DNA from 4 places in the Pseudarthrobacter adonitolis genome. Region 2 is predicted to be linked to each of the others. Evidence: riboswitches for the same ligand, from Rfam matches in the RefSeq annotation. Region 2 holds a riboswitch; each other region holds the start of a gene.

The links. A riboswitch is a leader RNA that binds a small molecule or an ion and turns the genes downstream of it on or off. The one in region 2 is predicted to bind cyclic di-AMP.
Region 1: another riboswitch for cyclic di-AMP. It lies ahead of ACZYZ4_RS04090 (C40 family peptidase); the one in region 2 lies ahead of ACZYZ4_RS15105 (M23 family metallopeptidase).
Region 3: another riboswitch for cyclic di-AMP. It lies ahead of ACZYZ4_RS06545 (glycoside hydrolase family 16 protein); the one in region 2 lies ahead of ACZYZ4_RS15105 (M23 family metallopeptidase).
Region 4: another riboswitch for cyclic di-AMP. It lies ahead of ACZYZ4_RS14675 (aggregation-promoting factor C-terminal-like domain-containing protein); the one in region 2 lies ahead of ACZYZ4_RS15105 (M23 family metallopeptidase).

The regions. Positions count from the first base shown of each region.
Region 1 is NZ_JBVAYW010000002.1:322,246-326,707, reverse strand. It holds gene ACZYZ4_RS04105 (FAD-dependent oxidoreductase) at 1-265, opposite strand, end outside; gene ACZYZ4_RS04100 (dienelactone hydrolase family protein) at 345-863, shown strand; gene ACZYZ4_RS04095 (protein adenylyltransferase SelO) at 860-2,323, shown strand; gene ACZYZ4_RS04090 (C40 family peptidase) at 2,393-3,223, opposite strand; cyclic di-AMP (ydaO/yuaA leader) riboswitch at 3,227-3,395, opposite strand; gene ACZYZ4_RS04085 (coiled-coil domain-containing protein) at 3,610-4,462, shown strand, end outside.
Region 2 is NZ_JBVAYW010000017.1:24,330-28,791, forward strand. It holds gene ACZYZ4_RS15090 (MFS transporter) at 1-1,125, shown strand, start outside; gene serC (phosphoserine transaminase) at 1,148-2,278, opposite strand; gene ACZYZ4_RS15100 (iron-dependent transcriptional repressor DtxR) at 2,552-3,247, shown strand; cyclic di-AMP (ydaO/yuaA leader) riboswitch at 3,387-3,617, shown strand; gene ACZYZ4_RS15105 (M23 family metallopeptidase) at 3,623-4,447, shown strand.
Region 3 is NZ_JBVAYW010000004.1:104,337-108,798, forward strand. It holds gene ACZYZ4_RS06540 (glycosyltransferase) at 1-158, opposite strand, end outside; gene ACZYZ4_RS06545 (glycoside hydrolase family 16 protein) at 881-1,960, opposite strand; cyclic di-AMP (ydaO/yuaA leader) riboswitch at 1,964-2,128, opposite strand; partial or broken gene ACZYZ4_RS06550 (PglD-related sugar-binding protein) at 2,269-2,903, opposite strand; gene ACZYZ4_RS06555 (DegT/DnrJ/EryC1/StrS family aminotransferase) at 2,900-4,027, opposite strand; gene ACZYZ4_RS06560 (LuxR C-terminal-related transcriptional regulator) at 4,263-4,462, opposite strand, start outside.
Region 4 is NZ_JBVAYW010000016.1:7,257-11,718, forward strand. It holds gene ACZYZ4_RS14665 (HAD-IA family hydrolase) at 1-188, shown strand, start outside; gene ACZYZ4_RS14670 (DUF1905 domain-containing protein) at 169-612, opposite strand; gene ACZYZ4_RS14675 (aggregation-promoting factor C-terminal-like domain-containing protein) at 692-1,414, opposite strand; cyclic di-AMP (ydaO/yuaA leader) riboswitch at 1,420-1,572, opposite strand; partial or broken gene ACZYZ4_RS14680 (sensor histidine kinase) at 1,673-2,236, opposite strand; partial or broken gene ACZYZ4_RS14685 (response regulator) at 2,212-2,593, opposite strand; gene ACZYZ4_RS14690 (winged helix-turn-helix domain-containing protein) at 3,095-3,961, shown strand; gene ACZYZ4_RS14695 (SixA phosphatase family protein) at 4,378-4,462, shown strand, end outside.

The DNA of each region.
Region 1 (4,462 bases), on a different contig from region 2:
TCACCAACGTCCGCCCGCCCGGCGTCCAGAGCCGTGTTCCTGCGCCGGCAGCAATATGCGCCCAGCCATCAGTGCGGCGTGAGGCGTCAACACCAATGTCGTCGAGGGCCTTCATCGCGGCCGGCCACATGCCCAGCATGGTGCCCGACGCCGGCAGGGCCGCCGCCTGCTCCAATACTTTCACTGCCCAGCCGTGACGCGTCAGGGCCCGTGCCGTGCTCAGGCCGCCGATTCCCGCGCCGATGATGACCGCTGAATGTCCCACGCCTCAAGGCTACAGACTCCGCCCAGCCGTTCCTTCATCGCGTGAGGCCGGAAGGATAGGCGCGGATAACCGTTAGGCAGTGCGCGGTGCCCGTCCAGCTGCCGTCGGGCGGGGCTGTGCCGGGGCCAACAGTCCGCTTTCCGTCCCGGAGGGCGCCTCGGGGATTACGACGGCGACCATCCGGTTCGCGTCCGACGGAACGGACATCAGTGGTTGCCTCGCCCGGTCCGAATCCGGTGCAGCCGGCCCGGCGGTGCTGGTGTGCCACGAGAACCGTGGTCTGACCCCGCACATCCAGAACGTTGCCCGCCGCTTCAAGGCGGTGGCGTTTGGAGTATATGCAGAACGTGACCAGCGGATCACCGGTGCCATGCCAGCCCTCCGCGATGCCTTGGACGCCACCACGGTGACGCATCAGCTCACCGTTTACCCCGGCGTGGACCATGCCTTCCACAACGACACCGGCGAGCGCTACAAGGAAACCCAGGCCACGGCCGCCTGGAACGACACCCTCGCCTGGTACGGACAGTGTTCTGAGACAGCACATCCGACCTGTCGCCGTATGGGCGATCCTGCCGCGAGTAGTCTTGAAGCATGAGCACCGCTATCCCACTAACGCTCACCTTCGACGGGCGTTTCGCCCGCGAACTCGAGGAGTTGGCGGTTCCCTGGCAGGCAGAGGAAGCGCCAGACCCGCAGCTGCTCGTCCTGAACGAGCCGTTGGCCAGCGAGCTGGGCCTGGTCCCGTCCTCGCTGCGGACGCCCGAGGGGACTCGGTTGCTCATCGGCAACCAGATTCCTGAAGGGGCCACACCGGTGGCCCAGGCGTATGCCGGCCACCAGTTCGGCGGATACTCACCCGTACTCGGCGACGGCCGTGCGCTCCTGCTCGGTGAGGTCACTGACATCCACGGGCAGCTTCGCGACATCCATCTCAAGGGCTCCGGCCGGACGCCGTTCGCCCGCGCTGGTGACGGACTCGCCGTCGTCGGTCCCATGCTGCGTGAATACGTCGTCAGTGAAGCCATGCACGCGATGGGCATCCCCACCACGAGGTCCCTTGCCGTGGTGGCCACGGGCCGGCCCGTCCGCCGCGAAACCATGCTGCCCGGGGCTGTGCTCACCCGGGTGGCGAGCAGCCACCTGCGTGTCGGCAGCTTCCAGTTCGCCCGCGTCAACGGCGACACAGACCTCCTCCGCCGCCTGGCCGATCATGCCATCAGCCGCCATCACCCGGACGCGGCGCAGGCCGAAAATTCCTATCTTGCGTTCTTCGATGCGGTCATAGCCGCCCAGGCGTCCCTGGTGGCGCAATGGATGCTGGTGGGATTCGTCCACGGCGTGATGAACACCGACAACATGACCATCTCAGGCGAGACCATCGACTACGGACCGTGTGCGTTTATGGACGCGTATAACCCGGCCGCCGTCTACAGCTCCATCGACGAGGGCGGACGGTACGCCTACGGCAACCAGCCGCTCATTGCCGAATGGAACCTCACCCGGCTTGCCGAAGCACTCCTGCCCCTGTTCCATGAAGAGCAGGATCAGGCCGTTGCGCTCGCCGTAGAGTCCCTCGGCGCCTTCCGCACGCTGTACAGCGCGGCCTGGTCAGCCGGCATGAAATCCAAGCTTGGGCTGCGCGCGGACACGCACGACGACGTCGCGTCGCCTCTGGTGGACGGCGTGCTGGGCCTGCTTCAGGAAGGTCAGGTGGATTACACGTCCTTCTTCCGGAGCCTTGGTTCGGCGGCCCGCGGTACCCCGGAAACTGCCCGGGCCATGTTCGCGGACCCGGGAGCCTTCGACGCCTGGGCCGAACCGTGGCTGGACCTGGTGCCGGATGCGGACCTGATGGACCGGGTCAACCCCGTCTACATCCCCAGGAACCATCTGGTGGAGGAGGCCCTTGACGCTGCTGTTGCAGGCGACCTGGACCCCTTCAACCTCTTGGTGAACGTCCTTGCGGATCCGTACACGCCGCGGCCCGGCCTGGAACGCTACGCAGGCCCCGCCCCTGAAACCTTCGGGAGCTACCGGACCTTCTGCGGGACCTGAGTGAACACAAGGGGTGGACGACGGCGGCGCGCAGCTGGGTGCCACCCGCCGCCGTCGTGCACGGCCGGATCACGCTACGCGGACGAAGGACGCTCCGGAGAGCCAGCTGATGGAGTGGACTTCGGTCTTGTAACCGTCCACCCCGCCACTGACAACCTGGCCGTTGCCGGCGTAGACGCCCACATGGCCGGCCGTGATGACCAGGTCACCGGCGGCAGGCGTGCCCACCACCGTGCCGTACTGGTAGAACTGGCCCGGCGCCAGGTCTCCCACGCTCTTACCGACCGAGCGCAGCGCTTTCTCCACCATGGCAGTGCAGTCCTGCTGGAGGCCGAGCTGGGAATTGGCGGAAGCCAGGATGGCCGCGCCGAGTGAGCCGGCCGGCGCCTGTGCCGCCGGTGCGGACGTTGAGGCCAGCTGGATGCCGGTGTTGGTTGGGGCGGCCGGGGCCGCGGCGGCCTTCGCCGCCGGGGCCGGTGCTGTGTAGCCGGCACCGGGGATCTGGATCTGGTCGCCGGGGTAGATGATGGTGGTCATCGTCAGGCCGTTGACAGCCAGCACGTCGTTGAGTGCGACGCCGTACTTGGTGGAAATTGCGCCCAGTGTGTCGCCTGAAACGACAGTGTGAACGTTGGCCGCGGCGGGTGCCGGGGCAACTGCGGCCGGGGCAGGTGCGCTGACCTGGCCCTGAACGTTGACAGTCCCGGAATTGTCGGGGCCGTGGACGCCGGCCTGCGCCGGGGCGCCGATGCTGAACAGCAGGCCGGAGGCGGCAACAGCCACCAGGGCCGGCCGGCCGAACGTCAGGGCGTGGGCTTTGGCCGTTGAAGACAGGCCAACGAGGACGGTAGAGCTGGCAGGAACCGCACGGTGGCGTGCGGCAGTTGAAATATTGGACACGGTTGATCGCCTCTCCCATGCCTGCGGGGTGAGCTGTCGGGTTCGGGTCGGAGATACCCGGCCGGCATCGATTCCGCACAGGACGGAGCGATACTGACTTAACCCCAAGGCTTCGAAAAGCCGTGGAAACGTGGTTCCCCCGTCCCTGCCAGTTGGAAAGCGACTGGATCCCGGTCAGCGGCAGGGCTCGGCATACTGGCGGGAATGTCCCGGCTTGAGCCAGGCCACCGCATGACCATAACTTCTATTCGGCGGCAATGTCACATTCCGATAACGGAATGTAGGCCTGGAATCCACCCGTCTTTCAGCACGGATGCGCTACTCCTCGGTAACGATGTTGCAGGTCAGGCCCTGTAATCCGTATATGCCCGGTAAGCTCACCAACTATGTCCCGGTTTGTTCAAAAAATGCGGCTGCCCGCCCTCGCCGGAATGCTGGCCGTTGCCCTGGCCGGGTCGGTTGCGCTGCTTCCCTCACATGCCGCCGACGACGCGCCGCCGGGTGGCTATCCCTCCTGGCAGGACGTGCAGAACGCCAAGCAAAGCGAAGCCGGCAAAGCGGCAGAGGTCGCCAGGATCACCGGGCTGCTGGGCGGGCTCCAGACCGGAGCAGAGGCGCTGGGCAATGCGGCCGTGACGTCCGCCGCCGAGTACGCCCTGGCCGAAGTGGCGCTTCAGGCCGCCACGTCTACCGTGGACGCCCTGACCGCCCAGACTGCACGCGCCACGGCCGAACTGGGACAGTACAAAAAGGAAATCGGTGCCCTGGCAGCCCAGTCGTACAAGACTGGTGGCACCAATATGGGTTTCTTCGTTGCCCTCGACGCTGTGCAGACCAACAGCATCCAAGGCCTGAACATCGTCCAGATCGTCAGCGACAAGACTGCTGCCCTAGTGCACAAATCCGCAGCCGCTGAACGCATTTCCCGCGCCCTGGCTGAGCAGGAGCAGACAGCCAGGGCCGAACGTGAGCGCCTGGCCGGGGAGGCCAGGACCAAGCTCGACGCCGCCCAGTCCGCCCAGCAGGCGATGTCCCGGCAGATCGCGGAGCAGGAGGAGCACGGCCAGGAACTGACCGCGCAGTTGGCCTCCCTCAAGGGCACCACCGCTGCGGTGGAGGGGGAGTTCCGGCAGGGCCAGGCAGCCTTGGCCGCGTACGAAACGGCGCAGGCCGCCAAACGGGCCGCAGCCCAGGAACAGGCACGCCAACTGGCGGAGGCGGCAGCCAAGGCGGCTGCCC
Region 2 (4,462 bases):
CTCGTGGCGGACCGCTTCAGCCGCCGGCAGCTGCTGGTCATCACGCAGTCGCTGATGGCACTCCTGAGCACCGGCCTTGGCATCCTGGTGGTGCTCGGCGCCGGCCAGCTGTGGCATGTCTACGCCTTCGCCCTGCTGCTGGGCATGGTCTCCGCCCTCGATGCCCCGGTCCGGCAGACCTTCGTTTCTGAACTCGTGCGGGACGACTACCTGCCCAACGCCGTGGCCCTGAACAGCGCCTCCTTCAATGTCGCCCGGATGATCGGGCCCGCTGTGGCCGGGGTCCTCACCGTGGCGGTAGGTCCCGGCTGGGTGTTCCTGATCAACACCTGCACCTTTCTGGCCATGCTCCTGAGCCTGTGGAAGATTCCCCCCGCGTCACTGCGCCAGCTTCCCCGGGCGGCCCCGGGGAAGGGTCGCATCCGGGAGGGGCTGCGTTATGTCAGGTTCCGGCCGGACATTGTGGTGGTTCTCGTCGCCGTGTTCATCGTCGGAACACTCGGGCTTAACTTCGTGCTGTTCATCGCCGCCATGGTGGGCACGGAATTCGGGCTGGACGCCAGCGCCTTCGGGCTCATGAATTCCATCATGGCCATCGGTTCCGTCGCCGGCGCGCTGCTCTCCGCCGGCCGCGGAAAGCCCCGCTTGCGGATGATCTTTGGCGCGGCAGCTGCCTTTGGGATGACGTCGGGACTGGCCGCGCTTGCCCCGGACTACTTCTGGTTCGGCGTCGCGCTGGTGCCCGTCGGCCTGTTCGCGATCACCATGATGACCAGTGCCAACGGTTATGTCCAGACCACCACCGACCCCGTCATGCGCGGAAGGGTAATGGCCCTGTACATGGCCATCTTCATGGGCGGCACACCCATCGGCGCCCCACTGGTGGGATGGGTGGCCAACGTCGCCGGCCCCCGGTGGTCGCTTGCCGTGGCGGCCGCCTCCGGGATCATCGCCGCCGTGATCGGAATGATTTGGATCATCCGCGCCCAGCAGCTTCGGCTCACCTTCAACAGGCGCGCCCGCGGCCTGCGGTACTTCGGCGTTGAGTCCCTTCGTCCCGCCGCAGGCATTAACGACGACGGCGCCGCCCGGGTTGCACACCCGGACGACGCCGACCAGCCCTGACCGCGGTAGCCCGCGCCGAGCGCTACTTGCGCAGTTCGCCCACCACGTAATCGATGCTTGCCAGCAGCGCGGAGACGTCAGCCGGCTCGATGGCCACAAACGTGGCGATCCGGAGCTGGTTGCGGCCCAGCTTGCGGTACGGCTCGGTGTCCACGATGCCGTTGGCGCGCAGCACCTTGGCGATCGCGGCGGCGTCGATCGAGTCGTCGAAATCGATGGTGGCGATGACGTTGGAACGGTCCTCCGACTTGGCCACAAACGGGGTCGCGTACTCGGAGGCCTCGGCCCAGGAGTAGATCCGGCCGGCGGAGTCAGCAGTGCGGGCGGACGCGAAGTCCAGGCCACCGTTGGCGTTCAGCCACTGCACCTGCGCGTCGAGGGTCACCAGCGTGGAGAGCGACGGCGTGTTGTACGTCTGGTTCAGCTTGGAGTTGTCGATGGCGGTCTGGAGGTCGAGGAAGTCCGGGATCCAGCGGCCGCTGGCCTTGATCCGGGCGGCGCGTTCCAGTGCGGCGGGGGAGAAGAGGCCCAGCCACAGGCCGCCGTCGGACGCGAAGTTCTTCTGCGGGGCGAAGTAATAGACATCAGCCTCGGAGACGTCCACGTCCAGGCCGCCGGCCGCGGAGGTGGCGTCCACCAGGACCAGGGAACCGGCGTCGGCGCCCGCCACGCGCTTGACCGGAGCCGCGACACCGGTGGAGGTTTCGTTCTGCGGCCAGGCGTAGACATCCACGTCGGCCTCGGCGGCCGATACCGGGCGGGTGCCCGGCTCGGACTTGATGATGGAGGAGGCGTCCAGGAATGGGGCCTTGTTGGTGGCTGAGGCGAACTTGGAGCCGAACTCGCCGAAAGACAGGTGCTGGGCCTTCTTCTCCACCAGGCCGAAGCTGGCGACGTCCCAGAAAGCGGTGGAGCCGCCGACGCCGAGGACCACTTCGTAGCCTTCGGGGGCGTGGAAGAACTGGCTGAGGCCTTCGCGGACGGAGCCTACGAGGTTCTTGACCGGAGCCTGGCGGTGGGAGGTACCCAGGATGGTCTTGGACGCCGCTGAGAGCGCTTCGAGCTGCTCCGGCCTGACCTTGGACGGTCCTGCGCCGAACCGTCCATCCTTTGGCAGGAGGTCGGCAGGAATAGTGATGCTGGTTTCGCTCACGGGGGCTCCAATTTCGGCATGGACGTGGCTCACGTCCGGACGGTGGGGTGGCCGGTAGTCGGCAGTGACTGCATAGGACCTTCTTCATTCTGCCTGAACCCTCGATTGGGCGGGAACCGGCGCCGTCATAGTCCGGCCAATGAGACCGTTTGTCCCCGTCCGGGGATTATCCGGACAAATTCAAAATAGGCTAAGCTTTTTACCGGACCTCGCCGCTGCTGGACGCGATACGGTGGGACAACGCAAGGTACTGTGCTCGAGGAGCTGAGCTGGATGACGGATCTGATCGATACTACGGAGATGTATCTTCGGACCATTTTGGAGCTTGAAGAAGAGAACATCGTTGCTCTTCGCGCACGCATCGCCGAACGGCTGCGGCATTCCGGCCCCACGGTGTCCCAAACCATCGGCCGGATGGAACGCGACGGACTGGTGGTGGTCTCCGGAGACCGTCACCTGGAGCTGACCGAAGCCGGGCGGAAACGCGCTACGGAAGTGATGCGCAAGCACAGGCTGGCGGAACGGCTCCTGGCGGATGTGATTGGCCTGGACTGGGCCTACGTCCACGATGAAGCGTGCCGCTGGGAGCACGTGATGAGTGAACGCGTTGAGCAGCGCATCTACGAATTGCTCAACCATCCCACCGAGTCTCCCTACGGCAACCCCATCCCCGGGCTGGCCGCCCTGGGCGGGCCGGCGCCCGCACTGCCTGACGCCGATGTGATTAATCTCCTTGATGCGATGCAGGGCTACGGGCCGGCGTCGAACGTGACAGTCAGCCGGCTCGCTGAGCCTATCCAGGTGGAACCTGAGCTGCTGATTCAGTTGGACGAAGGCGGAATCAGGCCCGGCGCCTCGATGTCTCTGGAGCGCGTGGGAGAGTACATTTCCGTGCGGGTTCCGGGGATAGAGGGGGCGCTCGAACTGCCCCCGGAAGTGGCAGCGCACGTCTTCGTTTCGGTCCGCTGACGGGACGGCGGTCCCCCCCGCGTGGGCCGCGCCATAGCGCAGTGACGCCATGTTCGCAAAGATAACGGAATTGTTACTGTCCAACTTAATCACCTATAGTTGAAGCTCAGCGTCGATACAAAAGCGTTACCTGATCCGGAGCCGAGCTCTGCCAGCGGATCAGGTGCACGAGTCACCACTGGCAGAGGCGGGGGAACCACAATCGGCAGTCGCAAGACTGCCTTGGGGTGAAGTCCGTCAGCAGCAAGCCTCTTCCAGCGAAGGATCCTCACGGGATATCTCTGCGCAAAGTGCTTGTCACGGCGGACCGGGTCTTTGAACTCTCTGACCCGAATCCGACAGCTAACTTCGCAGGCTATCCAGAGAGGAACATTCTTGACCACGCAATACTCCAGGGGCCGCCGTCGCGCGGTGGGTCCCGCTTCGGCGCCCAGAGTGGCCGAGGATTTCACCGCGGAGAGGCCCCGCGACCCACAGCGGGAAGCACGCCGCCGCCGGGGACCCTTCAGGCAGATGACGGATTTCGCCGCTGCCAGTGGCCTCGGCCAGAAGGCCGGTATCGCCTTGGCAGCAACAGGCCTGGCTCTCACCGTGACGGTTCCTGTGACCGGCCCCGTGATGGCCACTCCGGCACCCGGCCAGGCGGCGTCGTCCGTTTCCGCCGCTCCGCAGCCCGAAGTTACCGCCGAAGCCGCCGCCCAAATTGATTTCAGCCGCTCGTCCGTGGTTACCCAAGGTGATCCCGACGGTAAACTGAAGCAGCTGCTGAGCGCCCAGTCCGCAGGATCCATTACCCGCGCCGCCTCTGCCGGAAGCCTCGGTTCGCCGCTGGCCCAGCTGGCTACGGCGTCACCCTTCGGATTCCGGGTCAGCCCCATTACCGGCGGCTCCGGCGACTTCCACCGTGGCCAGGACTTCGTGGCACAGTGCGGAACCTCTGTCCTGGCTGCTGCCAGCGGCACCGTGACCTCTGTTGGGTGGCACCAGTACGGCGGCGGCAACCGCGTGGTGGTGGATCACGGCAATGGCCTTGAAACCACGTACAACCACCTCTCCTCCGCTAGCGTCAGGGTGGGCCAGACGGTCGCCCGCGGCGATGTGGTTGCCCTGAGCGGCACCACGGGCGCGTCCACGGGCTGCCACCTCCACTTCGAGGTCCAGGTCAACGGCGAAGTCGTTGACCCCAGTGGCTGGCTCTGACCCAAGTGATGGCAA
Region 3 (4,462 bases), on a different contig from region 2:
CGGCCAGCCACAACGAACTTCGCTGTGGGAACCTCGTTCCAAACGAGGGGGGCAATGCGGTTGATGAGGACCGCCGCGCTTGCGATGTTTGGTCCGTAGTTCAGGCTGCCAACGAAGCAGACTACGCGGCTGCCTTGCTTTTGAACTGTCCGAGCCAAAGGTTCTGATCCGTTGGGAATGCTGCGGACAGGCCGCCCCAGGAGGCGTGACCAATCAGCGGCATCCTGTGCTCCGACTGTCAAGAGTCGGGCCCTTGCCGGCAACTGACGCTCAGCGCTGATGATCTTTCTGCTCTTTCGCGCGCGGTAGGCGGCTCTCCATCCGGAGGCCAGCACACTCTCCGCGCCAACCCTTTTCGACCATGGATCCACCGTTTGGAGGACCAGAGGTCCCTTAAGGTGGGAGGCAAGGAAAAGAACGTGAGGCCCATGTACCAAAACCGCGTCACACTCGCCCGATAGCTGCTCTGCCCGTTGGAACGCCGGCCTCGTAGCCCGTTCCTGAGCGCCGACGTCGTGGTTGCTAAAAAGGGACCTGACCAGAGATGCTGAGCGTTGCCGGGTAGGTAAGACATGCACTTCGTCGCAGCGCGTGCGGATTTCGGCCGGCAATTCGACCGGCCCGGCGAAGGTGAGGAGCGTCACTGCCACATCCCGGGGAAGATTCCGCAACACTTCGAACGGAATCATGGAACTGCCATCCCCCAGCATGGGGTCCCTGTTGGGCACGCTTTCTGTGACGTACAGAAGCCTCATTACAAGAGTTTACGGGAGCGGCCCAGCGTTTCGCCGTTCCGGCGCCGACAACTGCGGGTTTACACAACGTTAAAGAAAGCGGACGACGGTGGAGGTCCCGCCGTCGTCCGCTGTCTTAGGAGAGGTTACTGCCAAGCCCGCACGTAGTCGACAGTCATCTGTGAAGCTGCTCCGTACGCCGCTGGACCACGGCCGGAACCGGTATTCAGAACGAGGTAATGCGGATGGGTCGCCGGATTATCGCTGACAAACGTCTTGACTAGTACGCCGTCCATGTAGATGTCCGTGGTCGACGCTTTTCGCTGCATGCCGAATACGTGCCATTCGTTATCCCACGAGCCTCCCGGCTGGAACGTCTGCCACTGCCCGGCCCCGTTCATGTAGTTAGACGTCATGGGTCCCTTGGGCTCCGCAATGTCAATCTCGTTATTCGTAGGCCAGGACTGTCCGGTAGTCCACCATGCAGGCCAGTTGTAGATGTTCGTGCCGTTCCCCGAGAACTTGATTCGTGCTTCGACGTAGCCGGTAGTGAACTGGTAGCCCGTTGTTGCACCACCTCTGGGATTTGTAGAAATCAACGCGCCAGAGGTCGATGAGCTGAGCGTGAGGGCAAGGGTGCCATTGGAGACGGCAACATTATTGGGGTCCGTCTTAACGTTGTTCATCGTGCCGCAGGTGGGAGAGAACCAGCAGTTGGACCATTTGCCCGTGTCAAGGGCCGTGCCGTTGAATTCGTCGGCGAAAGCCATGGTCCACGCCCCGGGCACACCAACCGGCATAGCGCCGGTTGTTGCAAGCGGTGCCACGGCGGGCGCGGGCGCGGGTGCCGGCGCAGGTGTCGTCGATGCCGGGGCGGGAGCAGGTGCAGGCGCCGGCACCGGCGCCGGCGCGGTGGTGGGGTCCGTGGCCGGCAGTGGGGCCGGAACAGGGTTGGTGTTGCGCTTGACCTGTCCCGGGGCCTGGGCACGATTGGACGTGTCCGCGACGCGGCTCAACTCGGCGCTTTGGGGCCCTTGGTCGGAGACCTGGCCGAGGGAAACGACTCCCAGGAGGGCGACGAGTGCGGCCGCCGTCAGCGACATGTTGCGCTGGGTCTTGGCACGGCCCGCGGACTTCTTCAGCACAGACCGTCGCTGGGTGGGCGCCGCGGCTTCTTTGGAATAGGGGCGCGCGTCAGGGCGCGGCTGATCATGGGGTGCAGGCATGGGTGATTACCTCTCAACGCCTGCGGAGTTAGCTGTCGGATTCGGATGAGGCCATCCGGCCGCGCAATGCGGCTTCACCCCAAGGGCCGGCTTTAAAGCCGTGGCCCGGACACTCTGGGTCCCCCGCCTCTGCCTAATGATGTCGTGGACTCCGGGCAGCGGCAGAGCTTGGCGTCTGCCCGGATTTGGGCCTGGAAGGTCGGCCCACTTGATCGACCGTACATGACCGGACCTGATTAATCACAATCAGGTAACGAAAGTCACGCCGTCGGAGCGGCCCCTTGCGCCCGGCCTCGGTTGCCCTTCGTTTAACCCTGATCGATAGGGTGCGCCGGGACGCCGACCCACGTTTCGCCGTCGGGCACGTTGCTCAAAACGGCCGCCCCCATACCCACCGTGGCGTAGGCCCCCACGGAGGTCCGTTCCCGGACGCTGCAGTTCAATCGCAGGTAGGCCGCCCGGCCGATCCGGACTCCGCCGCCCAGCGACACACCGGCGGCGAACGTCGCGAAGTCCGCCACGTCGTCGTCGTGCGTGAAAGTCACGGACGGCATGGCCGCAACATGCGCCGCAAGCGTGACCGAAGCCGTCAGCGTCACATTCCGCAGCAGGATGCTGGCCCGGCCGATCCGGCAGCCCTCGGGGCACTCCACGGTGGGGTCGATCGCCGTGGCGTACCGGCATCGCGCACGCCCTGGGCCGCTAGCCGTTCCACCACGGCTTCCCGGGATTTTCCCGAGTCCAGGCATACCAGCACCAGTGCGTGCGTGAACTTGGAGGCGTCGTCAATGGTCCCCAGCACCGGCGCTCCGTCCACGGTGACGCCGGTCATTTCCTTGTCGTCGTCGAGCAGCCCGACGACGTCGTACTGCCCGCTGGCGCGGACCATGGTCAGGACCTCCCGGGCCAGCCCGCTTGCTGCGACCAGCACCAGTTCGCTCACCGGCGTACCCCGGCGGCCGCCCGTACGCTGTTCATGACCCGGTTCAGGCCCACGTTGTCCAGGCCGTGGAAAATCGGGAGAACTAGGGTCCGGTCCGTCAGCCGTTCGGTGTTCTGGAGCCCTGCGTTGCCAGTATCGCGCCACCGGTAGGCAGGCTGCCGGTGTGCCGCCATGGTGCCGCGGCGCGCCGAAATTCCGGCATCGGCCAGGCGGGCCAGGAGCCCTTCGCGGTCGGTCGCGAAGTCCGGGAGCACCTCGAGCCAGAAGGACTGGAAGTTGGTGGTTCCGTACGGTGGGTCGGCCACGAACCGGAGCCCGGCCAGGCCGGAAAGGCCTGCCTCATAGCTTGCGGCCATCTCCCGGCGGCGAGCCACGATCTCGCCCAGCCGGCCCAGCTGCACGATGCCGACGGCGGCCTGCAGATCCGTCATCTGGTAGTCGAATCCGACCTCGACATACACCTCTGGCGCGGCCGTGCTGTATCGGCGACGGTCCGCCGCCGGCACGTTCAGGGAGTGGCCGCGGAGGCTCCGGGCCCGTGCCGCCCAGTCCGCCCGGTGGGTTGTCAGCATGCCGCCCTCGCCCGTGGTCAGCACATTATCCGCGTGGAACGACCACACGGCAATGTCCGCCCCCGTGCCCACGGGCCTGCCCTTGTATTCCGAGCCAACAGCGCAGCCGGCGTCTTCGATAACGGTGATTTCGTGACGGTCGCACAGCTCGCGGACGGGGTCCAGGTCAACCGGCACGCCAGCCTGGTCCACCACGATCACGGCCCGCGTGTCCAGGGTCAGTGCCGCCCGGACCGCAGCCGCAGTCACGGTGCCGGTGGCCGGATCCACGTCGCAGAACACCGGCCGCGCCCCGACATACGTCACCGCATTCGCGGTGGCGATGAAGGCCAGCGATGGAACCACCACGTCATCGCCGGGACCGATGCCGGCCACCACCAGCGCCAGGTGCAGCGCGGTGGTGCCGCTGGAGGTCGCGACGGCGTGGCGCACCTCCTTCAGGGCGCTGAACCTCGCCTCGAACGCCTTCACTTTCGGCCCTTGCGTTAGCATGCCGGAGGCGAGGACCTCGGCCACGGCGCGGGCTTCGTCGTCGCCGAGCCACGGTTCCATGACGTTGATGCGGGCCAGGACGGTTTCCGCAGTCACCTGGCACCGGCCTTTCTGGCGACCGTTCTCATGTCCGAATCCTTTCCACGTTTCGCTCCCGGGGTCTGTGCATTCCGTACTGCAAAATTAGTCCGATGCATGCCGTTCCGGCGCGGAAAGCAGGCGGTCGTGTGGGCACCGGCAGGGAACACTGCGGGAATTGCGGGTACCTGCAGCGCCCTGTGCCCCAGCCGATGTCCTAGAGGACGGGAAGGACGAATTGTTCCTTGGCCTGGGCGGCTTCCTTGCCCGTCGCGAGGGCTGTCAGCTGGGCGCGTGATTCCACTCCGAGTTTCCGGTAAATCGCGGTGAGGCGCACTTCCACGGTCCGGACAGAGACATACAGGGTGGCCGCGATTTCCTTGTTCCGCATCCCGCGGGCCACCATGCGCACCAGCA
Region 4 (4,462 bases), on a different contig from region 2:
CCGTGGTGTTCGAGGACGCGCCCGCCGGAATCGCGGCAGGCGTTGCCGCCGGTATCCGGACGGTGGCCGTGGGTCCCAATACGGGCGATTTGCCGGCAGGCCTGCTCCACATCCCGGACTACAGTGCTGTGCGCGTCTCCGTGGAAACGGACGCCAGGGGACGGCAGATCATTTCTTTCCGGCTTTGAGGGCGGTGACCATCTTCGTGATCCGCCGGGCCCGGGTTTCGTCCGTCTTGGCATCGCCGATTGGCTCCACGTACCGGCGCTGCGTACTGTAGTTCAGCGTGGCGTAGAACGCCTGCGCGTCGGGTTCGGCGGCCAGGGCGGCGGCCAGATCGTCGGGGACCTCGATGATGCGCGGCTGGGTGTCCAGTTCCACGTCGACCTCGACGGTGTCGCCAGCGGCAACTCCGGTGAATTCCCGGTTAGCGGTGCTCACCCCGATCAGGTTCTGTCCGCCCATGACCGCGATGCTGCTCCGGTAGCTCTTTCCGTTGATGGTCACCACAACCGGCGGACGCTTGCCTGCGCCGAGAGCCGAGATGACCTCCTCCGGAACCTCAATGCCCGCCTTGTTGCCGCTGCCCAGGATGGTGGTGGTGAATTTCATGGCCCAAGTATGGCCCGGAGCCGCTGGGCAGGGAACCCCTGACCCCCGCGCCGGGATGCCCCGGCGCGGGGGAGTTTGCCTAGTACCAGTTGTGCGACAGGTGGAAGTTCAACGCGCCGCACGGTGACTGGTACCGCTCCTGGATGTAGTTCAGGCCCCAGTTGATCTGCGTGCGGTAATTGGTGAGGTAGTCCGCGCCGGCGCTCGCCATCTTTTCAGCGGGCAACGACTGGACGATGCCGTACGCGCCGCTGCTGGCATTGGTGGCCGTGGTGGACCAGTCGGATTCCTTGGTCCACAGCGTCTGCAGGCACTGCATCTGGTCGGCGGACCAGCCGTAGGTCGCCAGCTGGCTGGCGGCGTAGGCTTGTGCCCCGGCGGGGTCGTTGACGGGCACAACAGGTGCGGGGGCGGGCTCGGGAGCCGGAGCCGGAGCTGGGGCCGGGGCAGGTGCCGGGGCGGCAGCCTGGGGCGCGACGTTGATTTCGGCTGGCGCAGCTTCCGGGGTGGCCGGGGGCTGGATCTGGGCTGCTTCGAAGCTCAGTTTCGACTGGGCGCCGGTTTCTTCGGCGGCCTGGTCCGCGCTGGCCGCAAGCGATGCAGACTCGGAAGCGTGTCCAGCGGCGCTGACCCCGATCAGCAGGGCGCCCGCCGTGGCAAACACCGCGGCGCGCTGGCCCACGGAGGGAATCCGGGCCACCTTGGACAGTGGGGACATTGCCGCACTGAAGCGGGTTTGCTTACGGTGGCTATCGGACTTTGTGTCGCCCTGCGGGCGCGTTTGTACCTTGAATTCAGACATGATGGATCGCCTCTCACACCTGCGGAGTTAGCTGTCGGGTTCGGATGAGGGCATCCGGCCACACGGCACAACCACGTGTTGGCTTAACCCCAAAGGGCACTTGGTGCCCGGGACGGTGGGTCCCCCGCCTCTGCCTCTGAAATCGGAATCCGGGAAGCGGCAGAGCTTGGCGTCATCCGGATATGCGGCCCGAACGGGATCCGCACCTGTTCGACGCTACAGGAGCCGGAAGCTTAAGTCACATTTTGGTAACAGAAATCACGACGACGGTGTGTCGCCTTGCTGTGATCGGGCGTCGGTTCGTGCCACGGCGCCGGTAGGGAGGAGTAAGGCGAACTCTGTCCGACCTGCCCGCGATGTCACTTCCACGCTCCCGCCGTGGGCCTTCGTGTTGGACTGGACAATGGACAGGCCCGGGCCAGTGGTGCCTTCCGACGCCGCGGCGCCCGAGGCCGGCGCCATGCCCTTGCGGGCCGGGGTCTGCGCGGGCAAGCCGGGAGAAAGCATGGTCCGCGAACTCCGCAGGGATGCCGCCGCCGTCGTCCGTTGCCGTCACCGCCGCGTTGCCATCGGCAGACTTCGTGACAGCGGTGACGACGGTGGTTCCCGGCGGCGTGTGCTTGCGCGCGTTGGAGAGAAGGTTGACCAGCACCTGCCGCAGATGGGTCGCATCACCGGTGACGGCGAGCGGCTCGTCAGGCAGTTCAACTCGTCAGGCAGTTCAAGGCGCCAGTGGTGGTCCGGGGCGATGACTTTCTCGTCCCTGACGGTTTCGATCACGAGTTGTGTGAGGTCCACCTGTGCAGCCGCAGCAGGACCTCCTCCACGCTGAAGGGCTTGGTCACGTATTCGTCCCCGCCGGCCGCCAGGCCCACGATCCTGTCCTGGACGGCGTCCTTGGCGGTCAGGAAAAGCGCAGGTACCTCCGGTGCGAAGTCGCGGATCCTGCCCAGCAGCTCAACGCCGTTGAACCCTGGCAGCATTACGTCCAGCACCGGGACGTCCGGGCGGAACTCCTTGGCGTGCTTGACGGCCTCCCGGCCATCCGAAGCCACGGCAAACGGACCATCCGGCCATGCGCAGCCCCATGCTCATGAGTTCGGAAAGGCTGGGTTTGTCGTCAACCACCAGGGCGCGGATGGGGGAGCCGTCCCGGGTGGGCGAGCGGGACGCCGACAATGCGCGGGCCGGCGGCGTTTCCGCTGGACAGGCGGCAAAGGCAACAAGCAACTTCGGCAAGTCACGGCACAGTGAATTTCGAGGGCTTAGCATCGCGAAAGAGCGAAGATTGTTCGCCAATATGGCCCATTTACGCACCCTTGGCGGACAATAACTCCCATTTTGTCGCCATTTCAGAATGGTGATCTGCAACACAAAACCGCATTCTGTCTCAGTATGCGGAACAAAGCCCCCATTGTTACTTGCAAGTTTTCATTGTTACGTTGCACACTTTCAATTGTGAACAAGAACTCAACAGCACCTGCAGCCGCAGAATATTGGCCCAGCACATCCGCTGCTGCCGACATGCGCTGTTGCCGAATGCAAGCCTGACCTTTAGACCCCACGAAGTTCTTAGGCATTCGCCCCCAGCCCAGCGTAGGGCGCCCTCCCCAGATCTCATTGCGGGGACAACCAGCATTCGAGCCGCGATGACGGCCATTCACATTGAGGTAAGCATTCATGTCAGTTGCATCCGGATACGTCCACATCTCCGTCCGTAACGCAGGCAAGGTTGGCCAGGCTTCCGGCCTTCGCCAGGGGTTCGGTGCCCGACCGGCATTCGCCCCGGCCGCCCCAAGCGCCAGCTTTCCTGCCCCCGGCTACTCACCCCAGGGCTACAACCCCAATACCTACGGCCAGCTCCGCGCTGTCCAGCCTGCCGAAGCCGCGCCGCTGACCGCGCCAACTCCGGTTATCGCGGGGCCAAACGCCGTGCGGCCAGTCGCCAACGACACCGTGGCCCGTGGATTTGTCCTCTATATGGGCATCGACGAGGAGACCGCGGCAGCTGCCGGAACCTCCATTGCCAAACTTGCCCAGGAAATCCGCGCCTACGCACAGTCACTCGTGACCGGTGCCGAAAGCTACGCGGCCGTGGCCGTGGCCCCCGCCGGCACCCCGGGTTCCGCGCTCGACGTCGTCCGTTCCACCTTCGGTGACCCCACAGTGAACGCGCAGAAGCGCACCGAGACTGCGCGGCTGCAGCAGCCCCAGGACCCGCGCCCGTCCGGCGTGCTGATCGACCTTGCCCGCCGCGAAGTCCACCTGGACGGCGAATCCCTGAACCTGACCTTCAAGGAATTTGAACTCCTGAACTACCTGGTGGAAAACGGCACCCGCACCGTTGGCCGCGATGAACTGCTCGAGGGCCTGTGGCGCAACGCCGAGGAAGTGCCCAACGAGCGCACCATCGACGTCCACATCCGCCGCCTCCGCTCCAAGCTGGGCCGCCTCGCCAACACCGTCCGCACCGTCCGCGGCCAGGGCTACCGCTTCTACGAGCACCCCGAGGTTATTGTCTGGGCCGCTCCGGAATACTCGATCTAGCCTTTCAGCGACGCACCAAAGTGGCATTTCGCCGTGGGGACGGCCGCTTTCGCTTTCGCGGCAGGATCCCTCTGCCTGCGCCCGTACCTCCCCACCGCCTCCCTAGCCTCGCAGGCTCGTCCAGGGAACCCGGGCGGCGTGGCCCCGCGCAACAACGGCGCTTTCGGGATGGCCCGCTTCGCTGCAGCGCCCTTCAGCGCGAAATGCCGCTTTTGTGCGTCCGGGCTCGTGAGTGATTGGCCTCCGCGGCTATTGGTCGACGGCGGAGTGGCCATGGTTTGTCACGGGGAACAGGCTTTGAGCTTCCGCTGCGCAGCTGGGCCCGGCATTCCGCGGGGCCAGACTCTCTCGCCCCCCAGAAGCGTGCTGGGCGTGACGGGGCGGCGCCGTGGGTCCTGCGGGTCTAGGCTTGGGGGATGAGCGACCACCACATCAAACGCCTGGTGATCATGCGGCACGCCAAGGCCGACTGGCCCGGCGGCGTGGCGGATCATGAGCGGC